3 regions of the Streptomyces sp. NPDC051180 genome follow, and region 2 is predicted to be linked to each of the others. Evidence: riboswitches for the same ligand, from Rfam matches in the RefSeq annotation. Region 2 holds a riboswitch; each other region holds the start of a gene.

Region 1 (4,720 bases), on a different contig from region 2:
CTCGACGAAGACGGCGTCGGCCGCGAGGGCCGGATGCATCACCTTGAGCGCGAGCACCCGGTCGAGGCGGGTGTCGACGGCCCGGTAGACCGTGGCCATCCCGCCGACGGCGATGCGCGCGTCGACGCGGTAGCGGCCGTCGAGCAGCCGCCCGACGAGGGGGTCCTGAAGGGTCGTGTCCACGGCGTCGAGTCTACGAGCCGTGGACACGGCCCCCGTGCCCACGGGCCGGTACTGCAGCGCAGCTGTGACGAGCGCCGCAGCCGCCGCGGCTCAGAACGCGGGACGCTCCGGGTCCAGGTGGGCGCGGCCCTCCGCGGGGGAGGACGCCTCCGCGAAGTGGCGGCGGGGGATGCGGCCGGCCCGGTGCGCCAGCCGGCCCGCCTCGACCGCGTGCCGCATCGCCGAGGCCATGAGGACCGGCTCCTGCGCCCGGGTCACCGCCGACGCCAGCATCACCGCCGCGCAGCCCAGCTCCATGGCGAGCGCCGCGTCCGACGCGGTGCCCGCGCCCGCGTCGAGGATGACCGGCACCCCCGCCCGCTCGGTGATCAGCCGGAAGTTGTGCGGGTTGCGGATGCCGAGGCCGGAGCCGATCGGGGAGCCGAGCGGCATGATCGCCGCGCACCCCACGTCCTCCAGCTTCCGGGCGAGGACGGGGTCGTCGTTGGTGTACGGCAGGACCGTGAAGCCGTCGTCGACCAGGGTCTCCGCCGCGTTCAGCAGCTCCTCCCCGTCCGGCAGCAGGGTCCGCTCGTCGGCGACGACCTCCAGCTTGATCCAGTCGGTGCCGAGCGCCTCCCGGGCGAGCCGGGCGGTCAGGACGGCCTCTCCGGCGGTGAAGCAGCCGGCCGTGTTGGGCAGGACCCGGATGCCGAGCCGGTCGAGGACGGAGAGGACCGAGCCCTGGACGGTCGGGTCGAGGCGCCGCATCGCGACGGTCGTGAGCTCGGTGCCGCTGGCGACCAGGGAGCGTTCGAGGACGTCGAGGCTGGGGGCGCCGCCGGTGCCCATGATCAGGCGGGAGGAGAACTCGGCGCCGCCGAGCAGGAACACGTCGTCGGACATCGCACTCAGCCCCCCTGCACCGCGGTCAGGACCTCCACCCGGTCGCCGTCGCCGAGCAGCGTCGCCGCCCACTCGCCGCGGGGGACGACCGTCTCGTTGACGGCCGCCGCGACCCCGGTGGGCGCGGTGCTCAGACTCGCGACGAGGACGTCGAGGGAGACGGGACCGGAGAGCTCGCGGGGTTCTCCGTTGACGGACACGGTGACGGGCACGCTCATGCGGGCTGCTCCAGACGTACGGAGGAGAAACGGCGGGGGGTGAAGGGGCGGGCCTGGTCGGGGAGGACGCCCGTGGTGAGGACCTCGGCCATGACGTCGCCGGTGACGGGGGTGAGGAGGACCCCGTTGCGGTAGTGGCCGGTGGCCAGGTGGAGGCCGGGCAGGACGGTGGGGCCGAGCAGGGGCGCGTTGTCCGGCGACGCGGGGCGCAGGCCGGCCCGGGTCTCGGTGAGCGGCAGCTCGGTGATGCCGGGGACCAGCTCGTGCGCGTCGCGCAGCAGCTCGTACACCCCGCCCGCCGTCACCGTCGTGTCCCAGCCCAGCTCCTCGCTGGTGGCGCCGACGACCAGCTCGCCGTTCTCGCGGGGCACCAGGTAGACGTGGCTGCCGCGGACGACGGCCCGGACGGTCCGGGAGAGGAAGGGGGCGTACGCGGGCGGCACCCGCAGCCGCAGCACCTGGCCCTTCACCGGGCGCACGGGCGGCACCGCCTCGGGCGGCACGCCCGCCAGCCGCCCGCTGAGGCTGCCCGCGGCGAGGACGACCTGGTCGGCCGTCACTTCCTCGCCGCCGCCGAGCACGGCGCCGCGGGCCCGGTCCCGTACCACCGTCAGCCGTTCGGCGAGGGTGCGGTGGAAGACCACCCCGGCCCGTTCGCAGGCGACGAGCAGCGCGGCGGCGAGCCGGCGCGGGTCGACCTGGTGGTCGCCGTCCACCCGCAGTCCGCCGCGCACCCCGGGGGCGAGCATCGGTTCGAGACGGCGGCAGTCGCGCCCGCTGAGCCACTCGGAGGTGAGGCCGCAGCGGGTCTGGAGGGCGTGCAGTTCGCGCAGATGGGCCCGGTCGTCGGCGTCCAGGGCGACGGCGAGGGTGCCGCAGGCGCGGTGGCCGACGTCGTGGCCGGTGGCCTCGGCGAGTTCGGCGACGAACGCGGGATAGCGCTCGGCGGAGGCGAGGTTGAGCCCGAGCAGGGTCTCCTCGCCGTAGTGGAGTTCGGTGACGGCGGCGAGCATCCCGGCGGCGACCCGCGCGGCCCCGCCGCCCGGGTCCTGGTCGACGACGGCGGTGCGCAGTCCGCGCTGCGCGGCCCGCCAGGCCGTGACCAGGCCGATGATGCCGCCCCCGACCACGAGGACATCGGAAGAACGCATGGGCGTCCAGCCCCTCCCTTCGCCGGCATGACCCGGATCAGGTTCGTACGGTCGGAGGCCGCTCCAGCCTCCCTCTCAGCCCGGTCGTCCGGGCTCCCGCGAGTGCTTTACGCCCGCCAGACTAGCTTCCGCCGTGGAAGGGGTCACAGACCCCTCCTTCCTGATGGTCCGTCAGATACGTAAGGTGGTCGGGTGAGCGAGCAAGAGCAGGCCCAGCAGCGCGTCGTGATCGTGGGGGCGGGAATGGCGGGTGTCCAGACCGCCGTCGCCCTGCGGGAACAGGGCTTCACCGGCCCCGTGACCCTCATCGGGGCCGAACCCCACCAGCCCTACGACCGGCCCCCGCTGTCCAAGGCGATCCTCCTCGGCAAGGCCGAGGGCTCGGCCTTCGACGTCGACTTCGAGGAACTCGGCATCGAACTCCGCCTCGGCCTCGACGTCACCGGCCTGCGCGCCGCCGACCACGAGGTCGACACCGAGGCGGGACCCGTCGGATACGACACCCTGGTCGTCGCCACCGGCGCCCACCCCGTCACCCTGCCCGGCACCGAGGGCGTCCCCGGCGTCCACCTGCTGCGGACCCTCGACGACGCCGTGCGCCTCGGGCCCGTCCTGGAGCGGCGGCACACCGTCGTGGTCGTCGGCGCCGGATGGATCGGCGCCGAGTTCGCCACCGCCGCGCGCGAGGCCGGCTGCGCCGTCACCGTCGTCGAGGCGGCCGGACTCCCCCTCACCGGCGCCCTGCCCGACGAGGTCGCCGCCCCCATGGCCGGGTGGTACGCCGCCCACGGCGCCGAACTCCTCACCCACGCGCGCGTGGACGCCGTCGAACCCGGCCGGGTCGTCCTCGCCGACGGCCGCTCCCTGCCCGCCGACGCCGTCGTCGTCGGCATCGGCGCCCGCCCCGCCACCGGCTGGCTCGCCGGCTCCGGCATCGCCCTGGACCCGAGCGGCGCCGTCACCGCAGACGACCGGCTGCGCACCTCCCTGCCCGACGTGTACGCCGTCGGCGACTGCGCCTCCTTCCCCTCCGCCCGCTACGGCGAACGGCTCCTCGTCCACCACTGGGACAACGCGCTCCAGGGCCCCCGCACGGTCGCCACGACGATCGCCGGGGCCGACCCCGGGCCGTACGACCCCGTGCCCTACTTCTGGTCCGAGCAGTTCGGCCGCTTCGTCCAGTACGCGGGACACCACGCCGGAGCCGACGAACTGCTCTGGCGCGGCGACCCGGCGGACGAGGCGTGGTCCGTGCTCTGGCTGCGCGACGGCGCCCCGGTGGCCCTGCTCGCCGTCGGCCGACCCCGCGACCTGGCCCAGGGCCGCAGGCTCATCGAGGCCGCCACGCCGGTCGACCCGGCCCGCGCCGCGGACCCGTCCGTCCCCCTGAAGGCGGCAGTCCGGTAGGGCCCGGCTATCGGGTGTCGGTCCGGGATGGCAGGCTTGTCCCGTGACCGAGATTGACGTAAAGATCGATGCGCTCGTCCCCGCCTGGCTCTACGTGCCCGACATCGCGGAGATGCTCGATGTCGAGGTGACGCGCGTGCGACAGCTGATCAAGGAAGGCCAGCTGATCGCCGTGCGCCGCGGTGAGAACAACGCCCTGCAGATTCCCGCCGCCTTCATCCAGGGCGACAAGATCGTCAAGGGCCTCGTCGGACTCCTGACCGTCCTGCGGGACGACGGCTTCACCGACGAGGAGATGCTGGAGTGGCTCTTCACTCCTGACGAGAGCCTGCCGGGCACGCCCGCGCAGGCGCTCAACGAGAATCGCGGCACGGAGGTGAAGCGCCGCGCCCAGGCGCTCGCTCTCTGACGCACACACACCGAGGTGCGTACGGACGCACCGAAGACACCACCCGCGGGTGTCGCGGCGCCCGGCCCCCTCGCGGGCCGGGCGCCGCGGCGCCGGCGCACGAACGGGGGGAACCCACCCATGCCCACGCCTCGTGAGCGGCTCGCCGACGCCCGGCTCTACCTGTGCACCGACGCCCGGAAGCGCGAGGGCGACCTGCCGGAGTTCCTCGACGCCGTCCTCTCCTCCGGCGTGGACGTCGTCCAGCTCCGCGACAAGGGCATGGAGGCCGGCGAGGAGCTGGAGCACCTCGCCGTCCTCGCCGAGGCCGCCCGCCGCCACGGCCGGCTCCTCGCCGTGAACGACCGGGCCGACGTCGCCCACGCCATCGGCTCCGACGTGCTCCACCTCGGCCAGGGCGACCTGCCCGTGCCCGCCGCCCGCGCGATCCTCGGCGACGGGGTCCTTATCGGCCGTTCCTGCCACGC
Region 2 (4,720 bases):
CGGTAGTAGCCGAGCCCGTACCCGCCCGACCCGGCGAAGGACCGTTCCACCAGGACGCCCAGCGGCAGCAGGACCAGCAGCGCCACGGAGAGCAGCACCGCCGCGAGCAGCGTCCACTGCGCCGCCCCGCGCGGCCGGCGCGCGGTCCGCTCGGGCGCGACCAGCCGCAGGGCGGTCTCCCGGCGCCGGACGGTCCACGCGTGGACGCCGAGGATCGCGCCGACGGCGGCGAACTGGACGAGCGTCAGCACGGCGGCCGTCCGCAGGTCGAGCAGGCGGGCGGTCTGCCGGTAGATCTCGGCTTCCAGGGTGGAGTACGCGTCCCCGCCGAGGATCTGGACGACGCCGAACGAGGTGAAGGTGAAGAGGAAGACCATCAGCGCGGCCGCCGAGACCGCCGGCACCAGGGCCGGCAGCGTGACGGTCCGCCAGGCCGTCCAGCGCGAGGCGCCGAGGACCCGGGCGGCCTCCTCCTGGCGCGGGTCGAGCTGTGACCAGAGGCCGCCGACGGTCCGCACGACGACGGCGTAGTTGAAGAAGACGTGGGCGAGGAGGATGGCCCACACGCTGGTGTCGAGCCGCAGCCCCCACAGCTCGTCGGTGAGGCCGCCGCGGCCGACCAGCGCCAGGAACGCGGTGCCGACCAGGACGGTCGGCAGCACGAACGGCACGGTGACGACGGCCCGCAGGACGTTCTTGCCGGGGAAGTCGAAGCGGGCGAAGACGTACGCCCCGGGCAGCGCCACGACCAGCGTCAGCGCGGTCGAGGCGAGCGCCTGCCAGGCGGTGAAGCCGAGGACGTCGAGGATGTCCGGCCGGCTCAGCGTCTCGCCGATCCGGTCGAACCGCCAGGTGCCGTCCGGGCGCAGCCCGCGCTCCACGATCGAGGCGACGGGCCAGGCGAAGAAGACCCCGAAGAACGCGACGGGCAGGGCCATCAGCCCCAGCCGCGCCGCGCTCCCCTTGAGGCCGCGCCTTACTTCAGGACGAGCGACGACCACTGCTGGATCCACGCGTCACGCTTCTCGGCGATCTTCTCGGGCGCCATGGTCTGCGGCTTGTCGACGACCACGCCGTGCTTCGTGAACAGCTCGGGCAGCGCCGCGTCCTTCGCCACCGGGTTCACGAACATCTGCAGCGGCATGTCCTCCTGGAACGTCCGGGAGATCAGGAAGTCGATCAGCGCCTTGCCGCCCTCGGGGTTCTTCGCCCCGTTCAGCAGGCCCGCGAACTCGGTCTGCCGGAAGCAGGTGCCGGTGGAGACGCCGGTGGGCGCGACCTTGGGCTGCGGCTCGCCGTACAGCACCTCGACGGGCGGGCTGGAGGCGTAGCTGACGACCAGCGGCCGGTCGCCCTTGGCCTGCTTGCCGCCGGCCGAGCCGGAGAACTCCTGGTTGTAGGCGAGCTCCCAGCTGTCGACGGTCTTCACGCCGTTGGCCCGGAGCTTCTTCCAGTAGTCCTGCCAGCCGTCGTCGCCGTACTGCGCGGCCGTGCCGAGGAGGAAGCCGAGGCCCGGGGAGGACCGCTCGGGGTTCTCCACGACCAGCAGGTCCTTGTACGCCGGCTTCGCCAGGTCGTCGAAGGTGACCGGCGGGGCCAGCTTCTTGTCGGCGAAGTACTTCTTGTCGTAGTTGACGCAGATGTCGCCGGAGTCGATCGGCGTGACCCGGTTCTCCTTGTCGAGCCGGTACGCGGCCTGGACCCGGTCCACGCCCTTCGCCTCGTACGGGACGAAGATCCCGTTGTCGAGGGCGCGGGACAGCAGCGTGTTGTCGACGCCGAAGAAGACGTCGCCCTGCGGGGAGCCCTTGGTCAGGATCTCCTTGTTGACGGCCTCGCCGGCGTCGCCGCTCTTCAGCACCTTGACGGTGAACCCCGTCTGCGCGGTGAACGCCGCCAGCACCTCCTTGGAGGCGTTGAACGAGTCGTGGCTCACCAGCGTCACGGTCTTCGGCGCGGGCCGGTCGGTCTTGCCGGCCGCCTCCCGGACGTCGTCGGTGCCGCACGCGGCGAGACCGGTGACGCCGATCGCCGCGGCGAGCGCCGCGGCGGCGGCCTTCTTGATGCTCACTTGAATGTCCTCCTGGGGATGACCAGGAAGAGACGCGGCCCCGCCCACCCGAGGGTGGGCAGGGCGCAACAGCTCGAGTTGCGACCGAACTTCCTACCCAGAATGACCTGGGCAAGGTTCAGAGGGTCTGCGGTCCTACGGTGACCGCACTCTCAGCGCTGTGGCGCTCCCCTGTCGGAATATGAAGATGTGTTCGAGCTCAGACTACAAGGTCAGCGTTCGGCGGCCGCGAGCTGTCCACAGGCACCGTCGATCTCCTGGCCCCTGGTGTCCCGCACGGTCACCGGCACACCGTGGCGCGCGATGGCCTCGACGAACGCCTTCTCGTCCTCCGGGCGCGACGCGGTCCACTTGGAACCGGGCGTCGGGTTCAGCGGGATCAGGTTGACGTGCACCCGCTTGCCCTTGAGCAGCCGGCCCAGCAGGTCGCCCCGCCACGCCTGGTCGTTGATGTCCCGGATCAGGGCGTACTCGATGGAGATCCGGCGCCCGGACTTCTCCGCGTACTCCCACGCCGCGTCGAGGACCTCGCGGACCTTCCAGCGCGTGTTGACCGGCACCAGGGTGTCGCGCAGCTCGTCGTCCGGCGCGTGCAGCGAGACCGCGAGGCGGCACTTGAAGCCCTCGTCGGCGAAGCGGAGCATCGCGGGCACCAGACCCACGGTCGAGACCGTGATGCCGCGCTGCGACAGACCGAGGCCGTCCGGCTCCGGGTCCGTCAGCCGGCGGATCGACCCGACCACCCGCTTGTAGTTCGCGAGCGGCTCCCCCATGCCCATGAACACGATGTTGGAGAGCCGCGCCGGTCCCCCGGGCACCTCCCCGTCCCGCAGGGCCCGCATCCCGTCCACGATCTGGTGCACGATCTCGGCCGTCGAGAGGTTCCGGTCGAGCCCCGCCTGCCCCGTCGCGCAGAACGGGCAGTTCATCCCGCACCCCGCCTGCGAGGAGATGCACATCGTCACCCGGTCCGGGTAGCGCATCAGCACCGACTCCACCAGCGTGCCGTCGTGCAGCCGCCACAGCGTCTTGCGGGTCGTGTCGTCGTCGCACGAGATGTGCCGCACCACCGACATCAGGTCCGGCAGCAGCTCCCCCGCCAGCTTCTCCCGCGAGGCGGCCGGAATGTCCGTCCACTCCGCCGGGTCGTGCGCGTAGCGCGCGAAGTAGTGCGTGGACAGCTGCTTCGCACGGAACGGCTTCTCGCCGATCGCGGCGACAGCCTCCTTCCGCTCGGCAGGCGTGAGGTCGGCCAGGTGCCGCGGCGGCTTCTTGGCTCCGCGGGGGGCGACGAAAGTGAGTTCTCCGGGCTTGGGCATGGTGCTACCAGTGTCGCAGACACTTCCCCGTTCCCAGGGCTTCCGCCCACCGGCCCCAGCCGCCCCGGGCCGTCCGGGTCCGCCCAGGGCCGTCCGGGTCCGCCTTCGGACGGCCCGGAGACGGCCCGGTCCGCGGTGTCGTGTGGTGGGCCGGCCGCGTGATGCCGGTGACCGGAGATACTTGGATGAACCTGGAGGTACAAGTGACGATCTTCGAGCAGGAGAGCATGTTCGCCACTGCGGAAGACGGCCCGACGCTGATCATCCGGAGTGCGGTCCCGGCTACGACGGCGCTGGAGACCGGCTTTCCTGCAGGAGTCGTGTCCGCTGCTGCCGAGCGGGAATCTTGGCGTAAGGAAGTCCACCGTCCGGCGACGCACACCCACAAGTGGTGGGCGCAGCGACTCGGCTCCGTTTTCCGCGGCATCCTGGCCGCCGCGGTCGCGGAGGACGAGCAGGACGCGATCGAGTGCTACAGCAACGCACTGCGACTCGATGGCCTTGTCGTCTGCGACCCGTTCGCCGGCTCGGGGACCACGCTCGCCGAGGCGGCCAAGCTGGGCGCGAAGGTGGTCGGCAGAGACATCAATCCTGTTGCCACTCTGGTGCAACGGCAGGCATTGGCTCCTTGGGACCGCTCGCGCTTGGACCGCGCGTTCGACAAGGTCGAGACCCAGGTTCGCCACGAGATCGACCGCCTGCACCGGGACAAGCACGGCCGGCCTGTTCTCTACTACTTCTGGGTCGGCCTGGCTGCTTGCCCGCAGTGCGCCCCTGACGCGCCTCCGGTGGAACTGTTCAGCCGGTACGTCTTCGCACAGCACGCCTACCCCAAGAAGTACCCGACCAGCAGGGCGACGTGTCCGCATTGTCACGCAGTCGTGATCGTCAACGTGGTGGAGGACGATCACCTCACGTGCCACCGCTGCGGCCGCACCTCAAGCCTGACGGGACCGGTCAACCGTGCGAACATGACCTGCTCGCAAGGCCATACGACAAAGGTCATCAACGCCCTCGGGGATCAGCCTCCGCGGTTCCAGATGTATGCGAAGCAGGTACTCGACGCTGACGGGACACGTCGGTACGAACCGATCGACGACTTCGACCGGGCCCTCTACGCAGAAGCGGAGAAGCTTCTGGAGGAGCGACGCTCCGAGCTCGTACTGCCCGTCGGCGTCCTCGACGACGGACACAACACCCGGCAGGCAATCCGCTGGAACTACCGCGAGTGGCAGCAGTTCTTCAATGCCCGGCAACTCTACAGTCTCGGGCTTCTCGGTGCGGCAATTCGTGACCTCGATCGAGGTTCGGAGCGTGAGGCGCTGGCCGC
Region 3 (4,720 bases), on a different contig from region 2:
ACGCATAACGCTGCGCATCCGGGGAGGGCGAATTCCGGAAACACCCTGTCAGGGCGTGGCGTCACCGCAATACCATCGGGTCATCCGAAGCAGGCTCTCCTCCGTTTCCCCCCAGCCGACCGCTTCGCACGGCTGACGTGGGCTCACGGAGCATCGGGGGATGCACATGAACGTGGCTCCGCACCTGCTGACCGAGGATCGCGCCGAGTACGAGCGTGTCCTCGACGACGCACTGAGCACCGCCCACGCACGTCCGGATCTCGCCGGAGTCGGCACCCGGCTCACGGTCGCGCAGCTGCGCGCCATGACCCTGAACGCGACGACCCTGGTGACCAGCGCGGCGGCCGAGGAGTACGACCACTTCGTGAAGGTGCGCGAGCAGAACCGCACCGCCCTCGGGACCCGGGCCCCGGCGCCGACCGCCGACCGCCCCGGCCCCGGCGCGGGCGTCGTCGCCATCTTCACCGTCATGGTGCCGGTCCTCGCCGGCGCGGCCTCCGTCATCTTCCTGCTGGTCGGCGCCGTCCTCCACGCCCTCGCACCCACCGTGGTCTTCGGCGCGACCCTGCTCACCGCCGGTCTGGTCTTCGGCGTCCTCGCCGCGGCCGGCCTGCTCTGCGCCGCCGCCGGACTCCTCATGACCGCCCTGCGCAACAGCCCGGTCGAGGTCAGCGCCGCCGGCCCGCCCGACGACGAGCTGTCGCTCGCCCGCGACGCCTGGCGCCGCGCCCTGCTGGAACGCGGCATCCTCCCCTTCCTCCGCGACGCGCTCGCCGCCACCACCCCGCCCACCGGCTCCCCGACCCCGCCCCACCCCTGACACACCACCGGCCCGCGGCTCCCCCCGGAGCCGCGGGCCGGTGAACAGCCACCGGGACGGGGTCAGTCCGCCAGGGGCAGGTAGACGCGGTTGCCGCTCGCGGCGAACTCGGCGGACTTCTCCGCCATGCCGGCCTCGATCTCCTGCTGGGTGCCGCCGTGTTCGCGGCGGATGTCCTGGGAGATCTTCATGGAGCAGAACTTCGGACCGCACATCGAGCAGAAGTGGGCGGTCTTCGCGGGCTCCGCGGGCAGGGTCTCGTCGTGGAACTCGCGGGCCGTGACCGGGTCTAGGGCCAGGTTGAACTGGTCCTCCCAGCGGAACTCGAAGCGGGCGTCCGAGAGCGCGTCGTCCCATTCCTGCGCGCCCGGGTGGCCCTTGGCGAGGTCCGCGGCGTGGGCGGCGATCTTGTAGGTGATGACGCCCGTCTTGACGTCGTCCCGGTTGGGCAGGCCCAGGTGCTCCTTGGGCGTGACGTAGCAGAGCATCGCGGTGCCCCACCAGGCGATCATGGCCGCGCCGATGCCGGAGGTGATGTGGTCGTAGGCGGGCGCCACGTCGGTGGTCAGCGGGCCGAGCGTGTAGAACGGCGCCTCCTCGCAGATCTCCTGCTGGAGGTCGATGTTCTCCTTGATCTTGTGCATCGGGACGTGCCCGGGGCCCTCGATCATCGTCTGCACGTTGTGCCGCTTGGCGATCGTGTTGAGCTCGCCGAGGGTGCGCAGCTCCGCGAACTGGGCCTCGTCGTTGGCGTCGGCGATCGAACCGGGGCGCAGGCCGTCGCCGAGCGAGTAGGTGACGTCGTACGCCGCCAGGATCTCGCAGAGCTCCTCGAAGTTCGTGTAGAGGAAGTTCTCCTTGTGGTGCGCGAGACACCAGGCGGCCATGATCGAGCCGCCGCGCGAGACGATGCCGGTCTTGCGGCGGGCGGTGAGGGGCACGTACGGCAGCAGCACGCCGGCGTGGACGGTCATGTAGTCGACGCCCTGCTCGGCCTGCTCGATGACCGTGTCCTTGTAGATCTCCCAGGTCAGGTCCTCGGCCCTGCCGTCGACCTTCTCCAGCGCCTGGTAGAGCGGCACGGTGCCGATCGGCACGGGGGAGTTGCGCAGCACCCACTCGCGGGTGGTGTGGATGTTGCGGCCCGTGGACAGGTCCATGACCGTGTCGGCGCCCCACTTGGTCGCCCAGGTCATCTTCTCCACCTCCTCCTCGATGGAGGAGGTGACGGCGGAGTTGCCGATGTTGGCGTTCACCTTCACCAGGAACCGCTTGCCGATGATCATCGGCTCGATCTCCGGGTGGTTCACGTTCGCCGGGAGGACGGCCCGGCCCGCGGCGATCTCCTCGCGGACGACCTCGGGGGAGACGTTCTCGCGGATCGCGACGTACTCCATCTCCGGGGTGATCTCGCCCCGGCGGGCGTACGCGAGCTGCGTGACGGCCTGGCCGTCGCGGCCCCGGCGCGGCAGGCGCGGACGGCCGGGGAAGACCGCGTCGAGGTTCTTCAGCCCGCCGCCGCGCGGCGAGGTGTGCTTGATGCCGTCGTCCTCGGGGCGGACCGGGCGGCCCGCGTACTCCTCGGTGTCGCCGCGCGCGATGATCCAGTTCTCGCGCAGCGGCGGAAGGCCCCGCCGGACGTCGGTGTCGATGGTGGGGTCGGTGTACGGGCCGGACGTGTCGTACAGCGTGACGTCCTTGCCGTTGGTGAGGTGCACCTGACGGACCGGCACCCGGAGGTCGGGGCGCGAACCCTCGACGTACCCCTTGTGCCAGCCGGGCGTGCGCCCGCCGTCGACGGGGGTCCCGTCCTGGTCGGAGGCAGGCGTGCGTGCATCCTGAATGGTCATGAGACCGATCTCCCTACGCCGGCATTACCCGGTAACAGGTTCGGCGGTCGGCGCAGCCTCCTCCCGTACGTGCGTACGGTGATCAGCGCCCTCTCAGCCCGGTGCTCCGAGCTCCCGCGTGTGCAAAGGTGTCACCACGCTAGCGTCATCCCTGGCGTGCTGAACAGTGGGCCCCCGACGTTCTTGCGATGATCGGTCGGTGACCTCCCCCCATCAGCCCCCTGAGCCCCACGGCCACGCCCACGGTCCCGACCACGGCCCGCCGCCCTCCCCCGGGCACGGCAACGGACCGTCCCGAGGCCCTTCCCACGGCCACGACCACGACCACGGGCCCGGTCCCGCCGCGGGTTCCTCCCATGGACACGGACACGGGCACAGTCACAGCCACGGCCCGGCCGCCCCCGTCTCCCGGCACCTGCGCAAGGTCATCGCCGCCGTGCTGATCCCGTTCGCGACCGCCGTCGTGGTCGGCCTGATGGTGCTGTGGCCGGGCGGGACCCCGGCGCACGAGCGCACCGGGGTCGGCTTCGACCGGCAGACAGAGCAGGGCAAGGTCGTCGACGTCGAGAAGGTCGACTGCGCGTCCGTGAACGCCGCCCAGACCCCACCGACCGGGGACACCTCCACCCCGGAGGGCCGCGAGGCGGTCAACGCCCAGCGGGGGGAGTGCGCGAAGGCGACGGTCGAGGTCGCCAGCGGCCCGGAGAAGGGCCGGACGTTCGTCGAGATCGTCCAGCCGGACGCACCGCGCCAACTGCACGAGGGGCAGGGCGTGGTGGTGGCGTACGCCCCCGATGCCCCGCGCGATCTGCAGTACTCGGTGACGGACGTGAACCGGAAGCTGCCCATGGCGGTCCTCGCCGGGATCTTCGCGCTCGCGGTCGTCCTCGTCGGCCGGATGCGGGGGCTGATGGCGCTGATCGCGCTCGCCGTGAGCTTCCTGGTGCTGACGTTCTTCATCCTGCCGGCGATCCTGGAGGGCTCGAATCCGCTGGTCGTTGCGGTGGTCGGATCGAGTGCGATCATGCTGATCGCGCTCTACATGTGTCACGGCCTGTCGGCCCGCACCTCGGTCGCGGTGCTCGGCACGCTGATCTCCCTGCTGCTCATCGGGCTGCTCGGGTCGGTCTTCATCGGCTGGGCCTCGCTGAGCGGCAACACCGACGACAACACCGGTCTGATCCACGGCCTGTACCCGGAGATCGACATGTCCGGGCTTCTCCTCGCGAGCATCATCATCGGTTCGCTGGGCGTGCTCGACGACGTGACGGTGACCCAGACCTCCGCGGTCTGGGAGCTGCACCAGGCCGATCCGGGCATGGGGCCGCGCGCCCTGTACCGGGCGGGCATCCGGATCGGCCGTGACCACATCGCGTCGGTCGTGAACACCCTGGTCCTGGCCTACGCGGGCGCCGCACTGCCGCTGCTGCTGCTCTTCTCGATCGCGCAGAGCAGCATGGGGACGGTCGCCAACAGCGAGTTGGTCGCCGTGGAGATCGTCCGGACGCTGGTCGGTTCGATCGGTCTGGTGGCCTCCGTCCCGCTCACCACGGCGCTGGCGGCGCTGGTCGTCTCCGCCGACCGGGCGGACGCGGACACCCGGCCGGGCACCGGTGGCCGCAAGGCGGCGGCGGCACGGGGAGGACGCCGCCGGCGCGCGAAGTGAGGGCTCAGGCGGGTCCGGCGTTCTCCTCGGCGAGGATCCGTCCGAGCGCGGCCTCCAGGTTGTCCTCGAAGTCCCCGAGGTTCCGCTCCTGACCGAGCGGGACGAGCTTGTCCGTGCGGTCCAGGAAGGCGACCAGCGGCGGCGCGCTCGCGCGGAACAGAGCGCGGTCGCCGCCGACCTGGAGCCGGATGGAGACGTCGGACAGCCCCTCGGGTTCGGTCGGTGCGATGTGCACGTCGCCGTCCCCGCTGGGGCGGTTGATCCCGTCGAGCAGCAGCTCCCTGCCGAACGCCCAGGTGACCGGCGCGTCTCCGGGGAGGTGGAAGGTCATGCGCACCGCGTACGGATCCCGAGCCTCGTATCGCAGCTCAACCGGGATCTTGA

The links. Region 2 has a riboswitch for thiamine pyrophosphate ahead of AB0424_RS23340 (thiamine ABC transporter substrate-binding protein). Riboswitches for the same ligand answer to the same signal wherever they lie in the genome.
Region 1: another riboswitch for thiamine pyrophosphate. It lies ahead of thiO (glycine oxidase ThiO); the one in region 2 lies ahead of AB0424_RS23340 (thiamine ABC transporter substrate-binding protein).
Region 3: another riboswitch for thiamine pyrophosphate. It lies ahead of thiC (phosphomethylpyrimidine synthase ThiC); the one in region 2 lies ahead of AB0424_RS23340 (thiamine ABC transporter substrate-binding protein).

Annotation. Positions count from the first base shown of each region.
Region 1 covers NZ_JBFBBC010000002.1:368,921-373,640, reverse strand. Annotated here, with positions in the region: gene pknB (Stk1 family PASTA domain-containing Ser/Thr kinase) at 1-183, opposite strand, end outside; gene AB0424_RS05130 (thiazole synthase) at 274-1,068, opposite strand; gene thiS (sulfur carrier protein ThiS) at 1,074-1,286, opposite strand; gene thiO (glycine oxidase ThiO) at 1,283-2,437, opposite strand; TPP riboswitch at 2,435-2,547, opposite strand; gene AB0424_RS05115 (FAD-dependent oxidoreductase) at 2,630-3,844, shown strand; gene AB0424_RS05110 (Rv2175c family DNA-binding protein) at 3,888-4,253, shown strand; gene thiE (thiamine phosphate synthase) at 4,374-4,720, shown strand, end outside.
Region 2 covers NZ_JBFBBC010000013.1:147,495-152,214, reverse strand. Annotated here, with positions in the region: gene AB0424_RS23345 (iron ABC transporter permease) at 1-938, opposite strand, end outside; gene AB0424_RS23340 (thiamine ABC transporter substrate-binding protein) at 977-2,071, opposite strand; TPP riboswitch at 2,144-2,254, opposite strand; gene rlmN (23S rRNA (adenine(2503)-C(2))-methyltransferase RlmN) at 2,284-3,390, opposite strand; gene AB0424_RS23330 (DNA methyltransferase) at 3,594-4,720, shown strand, end outside.
Region 3 covers NZ_JBFBBC010000003.1:305,177-309,896, reverse strand. Annotated here, with positions in the region: gene AB0424_RS08160 (metallophosphoesterase) at 1-1, shown strand, start outside; gene AB0424_RS08155 (hypothetical protein) at 161-820, shown strand; gene thiC (phosphomethylpyrimidine synthase ThiC) at 883-2,670, opposite strand; TPP riboswitch at 2,664-2,798, opposite strand; gene AB0424_RS08145 (YibE/F family protein) at 2,870-4,336, shown strand; gene AB0424_RS08140 (SsgA family sporulation/cell division regulator) at 4,341-4,720, opposite strand, start outside.